Regions from separate parts of the Streptococcus sp. FSL R7-0248 genome, predicted to be linked through region 2. Evidence: predicted binding sites of a transcription regulator. Region 2 holds the regulator's gene; the other holds the start of a gene.

Region 1 (9,399 bases), 490 kb from region 2:
CGGTGCCATATTAGCGACAGTAGCACGGTCAGCTAGAGATAAACTCTTCAAGCCAGGTCCAAAGTACTCAACAAATTTACCAACCACATTTTCAGAACGAAGCACCTGAGTAATCTTGAGAGCCAAATCTGTTGCTGTGGCAATTTTAGGCAGCTCTCCTGTCAGATGTACACCAATAACCTCTGGAATTGGGAAATAAGATGCTTCACCTAGCATCGCTGCTTCAGCTTCAATTCCGCCAACACCCCAACCAAGAACGCCAATACCATTAATCATAGTCGTATGACTATCTGTACCAAACATAGAGTCAGGATATAGGAGTCCATCATTTTCAATAATGACATCACTCAAAAATTCAATATTAACCTGATGAATAATACCTGTTGCTGGTGGAACAGCACGGTAATTTTCAAAAGACTGTTCGGCCCACTTAAGAAACTCATAGCGCTCGTTATTACGTTTAAACTCTAGATTGATATTATCTTCAAGAGCAGTATCACATCCATATGAATCAACTTGGACAGAGTGGTCGATGACCAAATCTACTGGAATCTCGGGATTAATAAATTCGGCTTTACCACCATTAGCCACTATAGCATCACGCATGGAAGCTAAATCAACAACAACAGGAACCCCTGTAAAATCCTGTAAGATAACACGACTTGGTTTAAAAGGTACTTCAGAAATTGTTGGAAAATTCGGAAATTTTATTAGATCAGAAATGTGAGATTCCTTAACATCGACACCATCTTTTTTTCGAAGGAGACTTTCAAGTAGTATTCGAATGCTATAAGGTAGTTCTCCGACCTTAACATCATGAGATTTTGCTGCTTTTTCGAGATCATAGAAAGAGAATGTTTTACCATTTACAGTTAGATTTGAACAGTATTCTTGCATACTTGAACCTCCATTAGTTAAAAATTTCCTTTATTCTACACTGTTATTTTTGAAAAAACAAATAGAATCGGCATTTTGATGTTATATTACATAACATTTGTGGTGAGATATTTCTTTTTTAGCCATTTTCATAAACAAATTCTATTTAATTTAGAGAACTTAAAAAAGCCTTTGAAACACAAGATATAGGGTTGTGTTTCAATACTAAACACAAAATATTGTATTTCCTTAAGATATTTAGCTTGATTTTTCCCAATATTTTGGGTATTCTATTAGAGTTGAAAAAGTGGCTCTCTTGGCCACTTAAAATCTTTTTATAAAGGAGTATTTGCAATGGCAAAGATTACATTGTTTTCTAAAAACAACTGCATGCAGTGTAAAATGACTAAAAAATTCTTGGAAAAGGAAGGTGCTGATTTCGAAGAAATCAACATTGATGAACAACCAGAAAAAATCGATTACGTAAAAAGTCTTGGTTTCACTGCTGCTCCAGTTATTGAAGCAGGCGATATCGTCTTTTCAGGTTTTCAACCGACTAAACTTAAAGAAATCCTTTAATTATCAAGTTTTTAAATAGAAAGGAACTTGTTTGCTTAGTTTAATATTTTAACCTTAATATACTATTAAACTGAGCCTGGTATCTGTATTATGTCTTTAAAAAATCTTGGCGATGTCTCATACTTCCGCCTCAACAACGAAATTAACCGTCCTGTTAACGGTCAAATTCCTTTGCATAAGGACAAAGAAGCACTTCGTGCCTTCTTCCTTGAAAACGTTAAGCCAAATTCAATGGCATTCAACAGCATCACAGATAAAATTAATTATTTGATTGAGAACGATTATATCGAGTCTGAATTCATCGGTAAATACGAACCTGCTTTCATCGAAAAGTTGTCTGCAGAAATTCATTCTCAAAAATTCCGCTTCCAATCTTTCATGGCAGCCTACAAGTTCTACCAACAATATGCCCTCAAAACAAACGATGGCGAGTCTTACCTCGAAAGTATTGAAGATCGCGTTCTTTTCAACGCCCTTTACTTTGCTGATGGTGATGAAAACCTAGCTAGCGACCTAGCTAACGAAATGATTCACCAACGTTACCAGCCTGCTACTCCTTCATTTCTAAATGCTGGACGTAGCCGTCGTGGTGAACTCGTGTCATGTTTCCTTATTCAAGTAACGGATGACATGAATTCTATCGGACGTTCTATCAACTCGGCCCTCCAGTTATCACGTATTGGTGGTGGGGTAGGTATTAGCCTATCTAACCTACGTGAAGCTGGTGCTCCTATCAAAGGTTATGCTGGGGCAGCCTCTGGTGTCGTACCTGTTATGAAGCTTTTCGAAGATAGCTTCTCTTACTCAAACCAACTTGGCCAACGTCAAGGTGCTGGTGTTGTTTACCTGGATGTTTTCCACCCAGATATCCTTGCCTTCCTTTCTACTAAGAAAGAGAATGCTGATGAAAAGGTGCGTGTTAAGACACTGTCACTTGGTGTTACAGTTCCAGATAAATTCTACGAGTTGGCACGTAATAATGAAGATATGTACCTCTTCAGCCCATACTCAGTCGAAAAAGAGTATGGTAAACCATATAACTACATTGATATTACAGCTATGTATGATGAGTTGGTTGCCAATCCCAATATTACAAAAACCAAGATTAATGCACGTGAGCTAGAAACTGAAATTTCTAAACTCCAACAAGAATCGGGTTATCCATATATTGTCAATGTTGATACAGCCAATCGACACAACCCAATTGATGGTAAGATCGTCATGTCCAACCTCTGTTCTGAAATTCTCCAAGTTCAAACACCAAGTGAACTTAACGATGCACAAGAGTTTGTCAAACTCGGTACAGATATTTCATGTAACCTTGGATCAACTAATATCCTTAACATGATGACATCTCCTGACTTCGGACGTTCGATTAAGGCTATGACACGTGCACTTACCTTTGTTACAGATAGTTCAAGTATTGATGCTGTACCATCCATCAAAAATGGTAACCAACAAGCTCATACCTTTGGTTTAGGAGCTATGGGGCTTCACTCTTACCTTGCTAAACACCATATCGAGTATGGTAGCCCCGAATCTGTTGAATTCACTAATATCTACTTCATGCTTATGAACTACTGGACTTTGGTTGAATCTAACAATATTGCCCGCGAACGTCAAGAAACCTTTGTCGGTTTTGAAAAATCAAAATATGCTGATGGTTCTTACTTTGATAAATACGTTACAGGTCAATACGTTCCTAAATCTGACCGTATCAAAGAACTTTTCGATGGTCACTTCATCCCACAAGCCAAAGATTGGGAAGAACTACGTGAACTCGTTAAGAAAGATGGACTCTACCATCAAAACCGTTTGGCTGTTGCACCAAATGGCTCAATCTCTTATATTAATGACTGTTCTGCTTCTATCCATCCAATCACACAACGTATTGAAGAACGTCAAGAAAAGAAAATCGGAAAAATTTACTATCCGGCCAACGGACTTTCAACAGACACAATTCCTTTCTACACTTCAGCCTACGACATGGACATGCGTAAAGTTATCGACGTCTATGCCGCTGCGACTGAACACGTTGATCAAGGTTTGTCATTAACCCTATTCTTGCGTAGTGAGTTACCAAAAGAAATTTACGAATGGAAAACAGAAAATAAACAAACAACTCGTGACCTTTCTATCCTTCGTAACTACGCCTTTAACAAAGGAATTAAATCAATCTACTACATCCGTACTTATACAGATGATGGGGAAGAGGTTGGTTCTAACCAATGTGAAAGCTGTGTCATTTAAGATAGTGATTTAACGATAGCAACTTCACTACTCTTATTTACAAAATGCATTAAAAGGTCGGTTCGCCGACTTTTTTAATAGATCAACTCAAAAAACTATATCATGATTTTGAATTATGATAAAATAGTAACGATATCAATAAAGAAAGAGGTTTCTAATGGAAACTTACTACAAAGCCATTAACTGGAATGAAATCGAAGATGCGATTGATAAATCTACCTGGGAAAAATTGACCGAGCAATTTTGGCTAGATACACGTATCCCACTTTCAAATGACCTTGATGACTGGCGTAAACTTTCCGCTGAAGAAAAAGATTTGGTTGGAAAAGTTTTCGGTGGTTTAACATTGCTAGATACCATGCAATCTCAAACGGGTGTTGAAGCCATTCGTGCAGACGTCCGTACACCTCATGAAGAAGCTGTATTGAACAACATTCAGTTCATGGAGTCTGTTCACGCCAAATCTTACTCTTCAATCTTCTCAACTTTGAATACTAAATCTGAAATTGAAGAAATTTTCGAGTGGACTAACAGTAACAAATACCTCCAAACCAAGGCGAAAATCATTAACGATATCTATGAAAATGGAACGCCTCTTCAGAAAAAGGTTGCTTCAACATATCTTGAAACTTTCCTTTTCTATTCAGGGTTCTTCACTCCACTCTATTATCTTGGTAATAACAAGCTAGCTAACGTCGCTGAAATTATCAAGCTCATTATCCGTGACGAATCTGTTCACGGAACCTATATTGGCTATAAATTCCAACTTGGATTCAACGAATTGCCTGAAGAAGAGCAAGAAAGTTTCCGTGAATGGATGTATGATCTCCTCTATCAATTGTATGAAAATGAAGAGCTCTACACTAAATCTCTTTATGACGGTGTTGGATGGACTGAGGAAGTTATGACTTTCCTTCGTTACAATGCCAACAAGGCTCTTATGAACCTGGGACAAGATCCACTCTTCCCAGATAGTGCGAACGATGTTAACCCAATCGTTATGAATGGTATTTCTACAGGAACATCTAACCACGACTTCTTCTCTCAAGTTGGTAATGGTTACCTTCTAGGAACTGTCGAAGCCATGCAAGACGATGATTATAACTACGGACTATAATAAAAAACTAGCTTAGCTAGTTTTTTATTGTGTTCAATACTATATTCGAAAAACAAATAGAAAAAAGAGTTCACGGTGAACTCTTTTTATTTTATTTTGCTTTTACTTCAAAACCTTCTGCTACACCTTCAGCAAAGTTTTCTTCAACAATGCTAGCACAGTGATCACAGATAGTCGCGTTGTAGCTACGTTCTTTAGTAGTTGGATCGATACGACGACAACGGTCACAGACATCACCTGTAGCACGTTCTACTGTGAATGCCACGCCTTCAAAGCTTACAGCAGATTCAGGTGCTTCTCCTTCAGCAATAGTCAATGCTGAAACAATCAAAAGTTGAGCAAGGTTAGTGTTCAAACCTTCAATAAGTTCTTTGACTTCATCATCAGGATAGATAGTCAAATGAGCTTCAAGCGATTTACCAATAACTTTTTCATTACGAGCTTCTTCCAAAGCTTTTTGAGCTTGGCCACGGAAATCCATGAAGGCATTCCATCTTTCAAGAAGTGCATCTTGGCCCACAAAATATTCTGCTTCTGGCAACTCTGACAATTGAACATAGTCTTCTGTTTCAAATTCAAGATATGACCAAATTTCTTCTGCAGTATGAGGAAGGATTGGAGTCAAGAGTTTTGTAATCTTAACAAGAATATCGTAGAAGACTGTTTGCATTTGACGACGTTCAAGTGATTCCGCACTCTCAATATAAACCACATCTTTGGCAAAATCAAGATAGAATGCAGACAACTCAACGTTAATAAAGTTAACCAAGGCTTTGTAGATAGTCAAGAACTCAAAGTTTGCATAGGCATCACGAATAATCTTAACTAATTGGTTAAATCGAATAGTCATGTACTGATCTACAGAACGCAAGTCTTCAAAGGCTACTGCATCAGTTGTTGGATTGAAGTCAGAAGTATTGGCAATCAAGAAACGGAGTGTGTTACGAATCTTACGATAAGATTCTGATACTTGACTAAGGATATCCATTGAGATACGAACGTCATTAGTTGTATCAACACTTGTTACCCAAAGACGAAGAATTTCAGCACCAAATTGTTTCTCAACATCACTAGGAGCAATTGTGTTACCGAGCGATTTAGACATCTTCTCACCCTTACCATCAAGCGCAAAACCTTGAGACAAGAGTTGCTTATATGGTGCAACACCATTATTGGCAACAGATGTAATAAGAGATGAATTAAACCATCCACGGTATTGGTCTGAACCTTCGAGATAGAGGTCAGCTGGATAAGTTAACTCAGGACGGTTAACAACAACACCGTTCCATGATGAGCCTGAGTCAAACCATACGTCCATAATGTCAGTTTCTTTAGTAAACTCGCCGTTTGGTGAGCCAGGATGTGTAAAACCTTCTGGAAGAAGATCTTTGGCATCACGTTCCCACCAAATAACTGAACCGTGTTCTTCGAAAAGTTTAGCCACATGTTCGATAGTTTCTTCAGTCATGATTGGTGTTTTATCTTCAGCATAGAAGATTGGGAGTGGCACACCCCAAGCACGCTGACGAGAGATTACCCAGTCACCACGGTCACGAATCATGTTGTAGAGACGAACTTTACCCCACTCAGAATGGAATTTAACTTTTTCAATCTCATCCAGAATCTCTTGACGGAATTTAGAAACAGATGCAAACCACTGTGGTACTGCACGCCAGATGATTGGTTTCTTCGTACGCCAGTCGAATGGGTATGAGTGTGAGATTTCTTCTTTGGCAAGGAGTAAATCGCCGAGTTTTTCCATAACAATTGGAGCCACTTTATCGTAGAACTGACCTTCAAAATCAGGTCCAGCATTTCCCATCATGATACCACGCTCATTAACGGTTACGGCAACTTCAAGACCATTAGCAATACCTACGTTATAGTCATCCTCACCAAAACCAGGAGCCGTATGGACGATACCTGTACCTGAATCTGTAGTAACGTGGTCACCAAGAATAACAAGCTCATCAACTTCTGTATCCCATGGGTGTTCAGTCACAATTTTATTTAATTCTTCACCACGGTATGATTGAAGTACTTCCACATCTGTCCAACCGAATTTCTCAGAAAGACTATTAAGTAATTCAGAAGCAACAACAAATTTGCGGTCTTCTCCGGCAGGTTTTACGAGAACGTATTCGATATCAGCACCAACAGTCAATCCACGTGAAGCTGTTACTGTAAATGGTGTTGTTGTCCAAACTACGATATATGTATCTGTGTCTAGTACTCCTTTACCATCCTTAACCTTATTGGCATAGTAAAGTGAAGTTGAAACCAAATCATGGTACTCAATTTCTGCTTCAGCAAGCGCTGATTCTGATGACCATGACCAATAAACTGGTTTTGCACCTTGATAGATGTAACCTTTTTTAGCCATCTCACCAAAGACACGAATCTGAGCTGCTTCATAATCTGGTGTCAAAGTAACATATGGGTTATCCCAATCAGCCGAAACACCAAGACGTTTGAAATCTTCACGTTGTTTGTCAACTTGTGAAAGTGCATAATCGCGACACATCTTAAGATATTCAGCACGATTAAGTTCTTTACGTTTCACACCTTGTTTTGCCAACACTTGTTCAATTGGAAGACCATGCGTATCCCAACCAGGCACGTAAGGAGCATAGAAACCAGACATTGATTTTGAACGCACAATGATATCCTTAGAAATTTTATTCATCGCATGACCAACGTGAATATTACCATTGGCATAAGGAGGACCATCATGAAGAGTGAAGTGAGGTTTACCTTGGTTCAACTCTTGACGACGTTGATACATCTTAGCTTCTTCCCACTCTTTTTGCCAGATTGGTTCTTTGTTAGGAAGTCCAGCTCGCATTGGAAAGGCTGTCTTACCTAGATTTAAGGTTTCTTTGAGTTTCATTATATCTCCTCTTTAATTTAATTTACTAAATAAAAAGAGCCTTCATCAAAAAGGACGAAAGCTCGTGGTACCACCTTAATTCAGAGCAAAAGAATTTGCTCCCTCATATGTCCGTAAGGAGGACCATCCTTCTAACTTACTTATTTCAGTTAGAATGCTTGAAAATGATAACTATCCAAATAGGGAATGTGGGACTCACACCATCTCCCACTCGCTGTTAATATACTTGGTAAGTTGTATTTTTCTTATTCGCTAATATTCAATTTAAACGTTTGTGTTTCGTTTAGATTAATTTCACCTGTTGTCTCAGGTTGCAAATCAAAATCTTCATCTACTGGTGCTGAAGTTGGGAAATCTGCCACTTCACTCTCGAAAGTGTCTGGAATACCAAAATCAACTGGAGTTGAAACAACTTCGTTTGTTTCATCAACTTCTGGACTAGAGAAATCTTCAACTTGCTTATTACTTTCAGCAACGCGACGTTGAAGTTCAGCCATTTCATCAGGAGTGAATTGACGAGTTGCATCAAATGAAGCTGCATCATTTGAATCAGGTACATGCTCATCCAAAACTTTTTCAACAACTTCTTTAAAGGCAGCATCTGAATTTTGAAGATAAATAGCTGTTGGTTGCAACAATTCACCCCATTCTGGAGCACTTGCTAAGCTAAGCTGACCTTCAACTGCAGCCAATAGGCGTTGGTGGAAGACACGACTTTGACGTTTAAGTTCTTCTGTTTCGATGGCAACACGTTTGGCTTCATCTGTTGCATCACGAAGAATTTCAGATGCCTTAGATTTAGCTTCTTCAACCAAATGAGTAGCATTGAAGTTAGCCTTATTAATTAAGTTAGCTGATTCGTCAGCCGCTGAAGCTTTAACTTTTTCTGCTGTTTCTTGAGCCAAAATAACTGATTGACTCAATGATTCTTTCATTTCATCAAAATAAGCCAATTTTTCTTCGAGCTCTTTTACACGAGCAGCAAGTTCACGATTGTCACGAACTAAATCTTCATAATCGTCTACAATAATATCAAGAAATTCATCAACTTCTTGCTCATTATATCCACGAAATTTAGTTGTAAACTGTTTATCTTTAATATCAAGTGCTGTAATAGCCATTACAGGCCTCCTTTATTTTTCATTACCATATTTAATGGTTTAAATTAAATAACTACTTTTTTCTCCGTCTTAACAGACTTTCAATAACGATTTTAGCTTTCCCGAACTTTGAAAATCCGTCTTGTTGAGCTAGTCGAAATCGACCATAACCTCTAACCGAAATCATATCACCAATAATAACTGCCTGATCAGCCTTCTCAACTTGTCTATAATTTAATTTTACTTTTCCTGAAGCAATAAGTTTTAAGGCGTTAGAACGAGATAAGTTTAATACCGTCGCTAACACATTATCAAGACGCATACTGGAAAGTAAGACAAAAGTTTTTGAATACTTTTCTTGATTTGAAATCCAATCGTCTTTACTTACTTCTTTTAGAGTAACCGAAACATTACCAATCTTAGTAATAGTCATTATCGCATAACTTGCTAAATGAGAAGCAATGTAAAATTGAACGCGTCCTTCTTCATCAAGAATAATATCTCCAAATACTTGACGATCAAGACCAAGCTGATTAATCAGTGCTCCCAAAACTTTTGGGTGTGTCAATTTATTGAACTGTCTCGCA
Region 2 (9,399 bases):
TAACATCATTTTCTCCTTACAATGATAAAAGACCAACCCATAAAGATTTTATTCTGGTTGGTCTCTTTTTTATTTACGTTTACGAGCAATCAAATGGATTGGGGTTCCCTCAAAACCAAAGGCCTGACGAATTTGATTTTCCAAGAAACGCATATATGAGAAGTGCATAAGCTCTTCTTCATTGACAAAGATGACAAATGTTGGTGGTTTAACCGAAACTTGTGTGCCATAGAAAATCTTAAGACGTTTTCCTTTGTCAGTTGGTGTTGGGTTGATGGCAATGGCATCCATGATAACATCATTCAAAACAGCTGATGAAATACGACGATTTTGACTCTCACTGATGCGTTTAATCATCTCTGGCAACTTGTTAAGACGTTGTTTCGTCTCAGCCGATACAAAGATAATTGGTGCATAGCTCAAAAATTGGAACTGATCACGGATATCTGCTTCCCAATTAGCAACGGTATGATTGTCTTTCTTAATCGTATCCCATTTGTTAACTACGATGATAATCCCTTTACCAGCTTCATGGGCAAAACCAGCGATACGCTTGTCATACTCACGGATACCTTCTTCGGCATTGATAACCATAAGGACGATATCAGAACGGTCAATAGCACGCATTGAACGCATGACAGAGTATTTTTCTGTGTTTTCATAAACCTTACCAGATTTACGCATACCAGCGGTGTCAATCATGGTATACTCTTGACCTTCACTGTCCACAAAGTTTGTATCAATGGCATCTCGAGTCGTACCAGCAATCGGGCTAGCAATTACACGGTCCTCACCCAAAATAGCGTTAATCAAGCTTGATTTTCCGACGTTTGGACGTCCAATCAAACTGAAACGGATGATATCTGGATTTTCTTCTTCAACTTCTGTTGGAAGATTTTCAACGATAGCATCGAGAACATCCCCTGTACCGATGCCGTGAACAGATGAAACTGGATAAGGATCACCAAGACCTAGAGAATAAAAATCATAGATATCTGCACGCATCTCAGGGTTATCCACTTTATTTACCGCCAAGATAACTGGCTTGTTGGTCTTATAGAGAATACGAGCAACGTACTCGTCCGCATCTGTCACGCCTTCCTTACCTGAAACGACAAAGACAATAACGTCAGCTTCAGTCATGGCAATGTCAGCTTGGTGCTTAATTTGTTCCATAAATGGTGCATCAACATCATCAATACCACCTGTATCAATTAAGCTAAACTGGCGATTAAGCCATTCAGCAGAGGTATAAATACGGTCACGTGTTACCCCTTCAACGTCTTCGACGATAGAGATACGTTCACCCGCAATTCGGTTAAATAGGGTCGATTTCCCAACGTTTGGGCGACCCACGATAGCAACTGTAGGTAATGTCATATGTTTAAGTCCCTGATTAAATAGGGATTCCTTTCTTCATTTAGCAGTCTCACTTCCACCAAAGGAAGCAAACTCTCTTATTCTTTATCATTATTAGATTCAACTTAGCGGCGATTAACACCCTTCAAGTGAACCTCTTTGGCAAGAAAACGAATACGCTCCATCACACGTTTGGCCTGCCAAGTCTCGTCTCCTTGACGTCCATTGGATAGCTTAGCTTCTAGATCCGAAAAACTATAGTTAGACGTAAAGAAGGTAGGCAACTCCTCAATCATGCGATGCTGGAGGATAACTTGCAAAACATCATCCCTAATCCAAGAAGAGAATTGTTCTGCACCGATATCATCTAGAACTAAAACTTCTGCCTGTTTGACAGCATCAATTTGTTCCTTGACAGAACCATCCTTGATTCCATTTTTAACATCAATAGTAAATGATGGGTAATGAATAATGGTCGTCGCAACCTTCTTGGTTTCGGAAAGTTCATGGGCCATAGCAGCCAACATGAAGGATTTTCCAACCCCCATGTCTCCGTAAATGTAGAGGCCTTTCTGGTCTGGACTAGGGTAATTCGCCACAAAATCCACGAGACTCTCAAAGGTATCTACACGCGCCACATCATCTAGAGCAATGTCCGCAAAGGTAATCTTACGATAAGACTGAGGCAGACTCACCAAGTTAATCCGTTTAGCAATAGCCTGTTGTTCTTGTTGCTCCTTGAGCTGACGCGTCTCCTTATAGGTGACATCAGCGTAACCTTCATTCATGGTCAGAATCGGTTCATACCCTTTGGCAATATACGAGGCATCACCTTCTTTGACCTTACGGCATTCCACTAGGAATTGATTAAACTTAGGAAGACTACGTTTGATTTCATCCTGGCTTAGGCTATGCTCTTGAATAAAGCTGGCCACTCTTGGATCCGCCAAAATTTGCTTCGTTAAATCTGTCGCATTGCCAGACCCATGATGCCCTGTTCGGTTTAGGGTTTGTCCAACTCTTTCCATAGGCTACTCCTTTCCTTTTTCTAGTTTTGCCAAAGCCCGACGTCTAATTTCATCCAACTTGGCCTGATCAGCCTGACTGGTTTGATTATCATAATCTGGATTACTCCAGCTCGGCACATTTGTTTTCTTCTTAGAATCAGCTTTTGCTTGCTGTGATTTCTTATCGTAACCACTACGCAAAGCTAAAAGTCCCTGTTCAGCAGTGACGATATTCTTAAAGGCAAAATCGTTGGCAAGTTTAGAGATATACTCTCGATTCACATTCGTCGAACGTGTCCGTCCCAAACTGTAGGCAACCATGAGGTTAATGACCTCATCCATAAAGCCTCTTTGTGCCAAATCCGTGAGAATCTGCTTCTCAGAATTAGTCACAGTCCCGCTTGGGCCTTTAGCACTTTGCAAGTAATCTATAGGTTTTTCGGACCTAACCGCTTTAAGAATCTTTTTCTCCGTCTCCGTCAAAGCAGAATCACCACCCAATGTTTGAGCTTGAGCCTGCTCTAATTGCACCTGCATACGCTTGACAATAATCTGGTGGTTCACGGCTGTCTTCTTAGCTAAGAGATAGGTGTCATACCAATTCATGCCATGAGTTTCAGACAATTTATAGATTTCTGGCACATCTGTCTTTTCATCTTTGAATACAAGCCCATCAGCCTGCATACGATTCCTGAAACTGCTTAAATCAAATGAATTTTTGGGCTTGATTTCAGACACAGACTTTTGAGCCAAACGCTCATCGGTAAAGACATCCGAAAAACGTTTAGATAAATCTTGCAAGCCTTGTAGACCTGCCGGTTTCAAAGCGTCTACTGCTGGTTCACTAATCTTTTGCTCGAGAAGTGAACTATAAACGGCATGTTTTAGAAACTGCTCAATTGATAAGGGAGACTTAAGCTCTATAACATAAAACCCTTGAGGTGAGTGGTAAAAGGCCAAGAGATCTACTGCTGTCAGAACCGCCAGTGCTTCCTGAAGGGGCTGCATTCCAAAGTTAAGGTGGTTCAGAATAGCTGCAAACTTATGGCGGTGATTACCATTGTCATAAAAAGCCACGAAATACTGGTAGAGAGCATATCCCTCACTCCCAATAATAGGATAATAGCAACGCATCAAACTTGCCTGATCGGGAACGATAACCTGATTGCCAACATAGACAAATTCTTCAATAGGTCTCATTTTTTAGACTCTTTTTTCGCACGTACAGTTTTGGTGATTTCTTGAAGCAACTCTTCAATCTCATCAACATCTTTGAAAGAACGGTAGACACTGGCAAAACGTACATAAGTAATTTCATCAAGGTCAGCGAGTTCTTTCATCACTAAATTCCCAATGACATCACTATCAACCTCTCCATCATGGTTACGGCGAATGTTTTGCTCAATTCGGGTGATGGCATTTTCGATATCCTCACTAGAAACCGGACGCTTCTGAGCACTCATCAAGATACCATTGAAAATCTTATCGCGAGAGAATTGTTCACGAGTGCCGTCTTTTTTGACAACCAAAAGTGGAACTTCTTCCACACGCTCAAAAGTTGTAAAACGAGCATGACAAGAATCACACTCACGACGACGACGAATGGTATTCCCATCCTCTGCCTGACGGCTATCGATAACACTAGATTTATTATGTTGACATTTTGGACAACGCATGCACTTCACCACCAATCTTTGAAATTCGGTACTCTATTTTACCATAAAAACACACAAAAAGCACGCTCTAAACGAGGCGTGCTCACGACCAAGAATCACTCTAAGACTCTTATAAATTGATTTAAAGCTCAAGTTGAGGTATCGTCGTTTCTCCATCCGCAAATGGAATGTAAAGGTCGAAACGTGTTCCAACACCAAGTTCAGAACTAACATCGATACGGCAGCGATAAGCTTCCACAATTTGGTAAAGGATTGACAAACCAATACCAACACCAGATTGTGTTGTCGTACGATTACGTGCCTTATCTGAACGATAGAAGCGTTCAAAGATATGCTCAATATCTTCTTTAGAAATCCCTTCACCATTATCTTGTACTTGTACCAACATTTCATCTTCCAGAGCCTTGATTGTAACCTGGATTTCCTTGTTAACAGGAGAATACTTGACCGCGTTATCAATCAAAATCGTAATCGCCTGTTCAAAGTGTTGGCTGTAAATCTGTGCTGGACGCTCTGAGCTCTCAAAATCATTGAGATAGAATTGGTAATCTTCATGCAAGACACGGAAGTTACCAATAACCGTACGGATTGAAGAATTCAAATCACACGTATCATTTCTATGATTTTCAAATGATCCTTTGACACGGATAGAATCCAACATATCATTAATCATAATCGTCATACGGTTGGCCTCGTGACTTGCAGCCTCAAGACTCTCCTCAAGAATCTCAGGGTCATTTTTACCCCAACGTTGCAAGAGGTCCATATGCCCCTTGATAACCGCAATCGGCGTACGTAATTCATGACTGACGTCACTCAAGAAACGCATCTGCATCTGATTATTTTCTTGGATTTTATCCATCATACGGTTAAAGTTAACCGCCAAATCACCAATTTCATCGTGGCTTTCAATCTTAGAACGAAGTTCCAAATCACTTGGCGAATCGGTGATAACTCCCATCGTTTCGTGCAACTGTCTCATCGGACGAAGAATAGATGTCAAGACAACCACAGTTGCTGCGATAACTAGGACCGTCATCCCCACTTCTAGGAAAATCAATAAGAAAATCAAACGCTCTTTCAGAGCATAGTAGAATTCCAAATCATGGAAAATCTGGGCATAACCAACGATGGTCTTTTTATCCTTACCGTAAATTGGAACTTGCAGTAAGAAACCACGCTTTCCTTTATAGGACACTGACTTCAGTTTGTTTACTTCAGACATGCCTGGAGGAGAGTCTGTGTTTTCCTCAGAAGTAAAGATAAACGTTCCCTTTTTGTCATAAACAAAAACAGATTGGTTAGAAAATAATTTATTAGAAATTGCAACTTGACCATCCAAAGAGTGCTTTTCAGAAAGCACACCATTAATGATTGATGCATAGATATTTTTAGGCGAATAAAGGGCCGCTAAAAGCGGTTCTGGACTCAACTCTTCATCAGAATCCCAGTCCTTTTCGATATAAGTAACAACTTTCGAAATTGTATTATTTACATTTTGACGTTCACGTTGCAAAAGAAGCGTATTGGCCGAGAAAACAACAACTAGAGTGAACATCGACAATACAAGAAAGAAGACCACAGCAGTTGTCATGGTCAACTTTTTTCTAATGGTTACTTTACCAAATAATTTATCTTGTAATTTACTCATTTTTCACGGATAACGTAACCCATTCCTCGCACTGTTTGAATGTATGATTCCTTACCTGGAACATCGATTTTTCCACGCAAGTAACGAATATAGACATCTACAACGTTTGTTTCGATTGCATCATCATATTTCCAAACTTGAAGCAAGAGTTCCTCACGGGTCATCACTTGGTTCATATTGCTCAAAAGTGTGTTCAACAAATCAAACTCACGTTTTGTCAATGGAATTGCTTCATCACCACGAACAACTGTACGGTTTTGAACATCCAATTTCAAATCACGATAAGTTGACGCTTTAGCTGGTGCATTCTTAGCAGCTTCGATATCTTGGCGACGGAAGGTTGCTCGAATACGTGCCAATAGTTCTTCAATCGCAAAAGGTTTTACAATATAGTCATCAGCACCACGGTCCAAACCAGCAACAATGTCCATGATTGAATCGCGGGCTGTCATCATCATAATATAAGTATCTTTTTCTTGTTGGAGACGACGTGTTACTTCAAAACCGTCCATCTCAGGCAACATAAGGTCCAAGAGAATAAGATCGAAATCTTTCTCGAGTGCCATTTCAAGTCCTTCACGTCCGTTGTCTGCTGTCACAACGTCGTATCCTTCGTGTTGAAGTTCAAGAGAGACAAAACGAGCAAGGTTTTTCTCATCTTCAACAATCAAAATGCGTTTGCTCATAATAAGTATTTACCACTTTCTTAAAATTTTTTGACTTCTATTTCCCTTAAAAAGTCTGTAGATTTACCCTATAAATAAATCCGAAAATTAACTTCTAATGATATAATAATACAGATTTTTAAAATTGTCAAACATTTTTAGTTTATTTTTTTGAATTAATTTTCGTCAAATAGACCGTTCAATTGGGCAAAGGGATTACTTGCCTCTTTTTTCTCCTGTTGAAGTGCGGCAAAGTCCTCTTCTGACAAGACTTCCCAGTCATTCCCTGAGAGCGAAATTTTTCCTGATTCTTCCTCAGGTGTTAATACTCTCAAAGGAATATTAAGAAGAATATTATCTAGAATACTCTCATCAAGATTAATGGTATCCCCATCCAAGATAAGAACTAGATTTTCTTCGACTAATTCCTTTTGAAGAGCAGCATCTGCCTCTTGTATAAAGGTTTCTGAAACCGGATAGTTAAAGCTAAGTGTCACAGGTTCAAGTGAACGGCTAGATGGCAAGGTAATATCATAGCTAAGTTGATAGTCCAAAAGGTACAAGCCATTATCATAGGCTACCTGACCACTTGCTTGAATCTTTTCAAGATTTAAAACTTGATCATAGCGTTCTTTAATAGACTCCAACAAAGAAGGTGCTTCGCTAAAGGCGAGCCCCTCTGGAGACTTTCTAACTTCTGAAAGATAAATCATTCTTAATCCTCAAATTAAATTTCCCCATAGGGATCTATTTTCAATCCACAAGACCATAATCCCCTACATTCACGTTTCATTAGAGAGCATGATTATGATTTTAGACTTAATTAGTATTATATCAAATTTTTAAGAAAAAATAACACCTTTAATATTACATATTTCTTAAACTTAGAACTTTTTTCAAAGCTAATGAGAAACTTACTCGGACCCAGTTTTCATCTGTCCTATAGAGTTAGATGAAAGCTCTTAATTATGGTAAAATAAGAGCATTGAAACTAGATAAAAGGAATATATAATGACACCTGAAGATTTTTACAAGGCTTTGAAAGAACTGGGGTTCAATCTCAGCCAAAAACAAAAAGACCAATTCCAACGCTACTTTGAGCTTTTGGTAGAATGGAACGAAAAGATCAACCTTACTGCAATCACAGAAAGAGACGAGGTCTACCTCAAACATTTCTATGATTCTTTGGCTCCTGTTCTTCAAGGGCATATTAAAAATCAAAGTATTCGACTTCTGGATATCGGAGCTGGAGCTGGATTTCCAAGTCTCCCTATGAAAATCCTTTGCCCTGAGCTTGATGTGACTATCATCGACTCTCTTAATAAACGCATCAATTTCCTCAATCTCTTGGCTGATGAACTTGAGCTCAGCGGTGTTCACTTCTATCATGGACGTGCAGAGGATTTTGGACAAGACAAGGCCTTCCGTGCTCAGTTTGATATTGTTACTGCCCGTGCCGTCGCACGCATGCAGGTTCTCTCAGAATTGACTATTCCTTTCTTGAAGGTTGGTGGACAACTTATTGCACTTAAAGCTGCAGCAGCTGATGAAGAGTTAGCCGATGCTAAAAATGCCTTGAACTCGCTTTTTGCCAAGCCTATTCTCAACGAGAACTACAGACTGCCAAATGGGGATGGACGTAATGTCACTATTGTCGATAAGAAAAAAGAAACCCCAAATAAATACCCACGTCGTGCTGGAATTCCTAACAAGAAGCCGCTATAACGTTTATCCAAGGAGGTGTCTTACTCCTTGGATTATTATTTACTCTTATGATAACTCGGAGGTTTTCATTGATCAATCGTCTTTCTGTCACGCAAAAGCTGGTGCTCAGCTTTGTCTTTGTCATTATAGTGGGAAGTATTTTACTTAGCCTTCCCATAAGCCACTATGCTAATAGTCCAGAAACAAGCTACCTAGATCATCTCTTCAATACTGTGTCAATGGTCTGTGTAACTGGACTTTCTGTTGTCCCGGTCAGTAAGGCTTACAATGGTCTCGGTCAAATTTTCTCTATGCTTCTCATGCAGACGGGAGGACTTGGACTAGTCTCTCTTATAGCCTTTAGTACCTATACCCTTAAAAATAAATTAGGACTGAGCGATCAAGATCTCCTTCAATCCGCACTTAGTAGGGATAACCAAAAAGATTTGAAGGCCTATCTTTTTAAGGTCTATAAAATAACTTTTTCTATTGAAGCTTTAGCAGCACTCGTGATTATGACTGACTTCATTCCTCGTTTTGGACTTGGTCATGGCATCTTTAATAGTCTCTTTCTAGCTGTCTCTGCCTTTTGTAATGCTGGATTTGATAACTTAGGTTCTAACAGTTTACAAGATTATGCAACCAATCCAACCATTAACCTTGCTGTAGCTTTTCTCATCATGTCTGGAAGCTTGGGATTTGCAGTTTGGATTGATTTGATTCAACTAATAAGACGTTATATTAAAGATCGTCCAAGGAATTGGAAATTAGCTTGGAGACCTTTCAGTAATCAAAGCCGTCTTGTGCTTATAAGCACAGGTTGTCTCCTATTAGGAGGAACACTACTTGCTTGGTTACTGGAAATGGATAACTCTAAGACAATCGGTACTCTCAATGTCTGGCAACAACTTCTGGTAAGTTTCTTTCAGACTGTAACCATGCGTACCGCTGGCTTTGCAACTATTTCCTATACCAATGCAGATTTCTCCACAAATCTTCTTTTTATGATTCAAATGATTATTGGGGGTGGTCCTGGAGGAACTGCGGGTGGTATCAAGGTGACAACTGCCTCTATCATGTTCCTACTTTTTAAGTCAGAGCTATCTGGTAACTCGAGCGTGGTTTTTCGAAACCGTATTATATCTAACAAAACCATTTTGCAAGCATTCACAGTTATACTCTTTTTCCTAACGATGCTCTTTGTCGGCTATGTTATTTTGCTGGAAACTAATCCTACTCTCTCACCACTAGGCCTACTTTTTGAGAGTGTGTCAGCCATTGCTACAGTTGGTGTTTCAATGGATTTGACCCCTAATCTAAATACCCTAGGACGCCTC

The links. Region 2 encodes NrdR, which represses ribonucleotide reductase genes. Its sites were predicted from a motif close to ACACNATATATNGTGT; they were not measured.
Region 1: the regulator NrdR is predicted to act here: its motif matches at 1,106-1,121, upstream of nrdH (glutaredoxin-like protein NrdH).

The regions. Positions count from the first base shown of each region.
Region 1 is NZ_CP150201.1:762,567-771,965, reverse strand. Features, by position in the region: gene acnA (aconitate hydratase AcnA) at 1-897, opposite strand, end outside; gene nrdH (glutaredoxin-like protein NrdH) at 1,231-1,455, shown strand; gene nrdE (class 1b ribonucleoside-diphosphate reductase subunit alpha) at 1,546-3,705, shown strand; gene nrdF (class 1b ribonucleoside-diphosphate reductase subunit beta) at 3,863-4,822, shown strand; gene ileS (isoleucine--tRNA ligase) at 4,914-7,712, opposite strand; gene NYE32_RS03830 (DivIVA domain-containing protein) at 7,958-8,833, opposite strand; gene NYE32_RS03825 (YlmH/Sll1252 family protein) at 8,886-9,399, opposite strand, start outside.
Region 2 is NZ_CP150201.1:268,123-277,521, reverse strand. Features, by position in the region: gene NYE32_RS01455 (hypothetical protein) at 1-6, opposite strand, end outside; gene der (ribosome biogenesis GTPase Der) at 70-1,380, opposite strand; gene dnaI (primosomal protein DnaI) at 1,485-2,387, opposite strand; gene NYE32_RS01440 (DnaD domain protein) at 2,391-3,566, opposite strand; gene nrdR (transcriptional regulator NrdR) at 3,563-4,042, opposite strand; gene NYE32_RS01430 (HAMP domain-containing histidine kinase) at 4,164-5,693, opposite strand; gene NYE32_RS01425 (response regulator transcription factor) at 5,690-6,379, opposite strand; gene NYE32_RS01420 (YceD family protein) at 6,535-7,071, opposite strand; gene rsmG (16S rRNA (guanine(527)-N(7))-methyltransferase RsmG) at 7,370-8,083, shown strand; gene NYE32_RS01410 (potassium transporter TrkG) at 8,152-9,399, shown strand, end outside.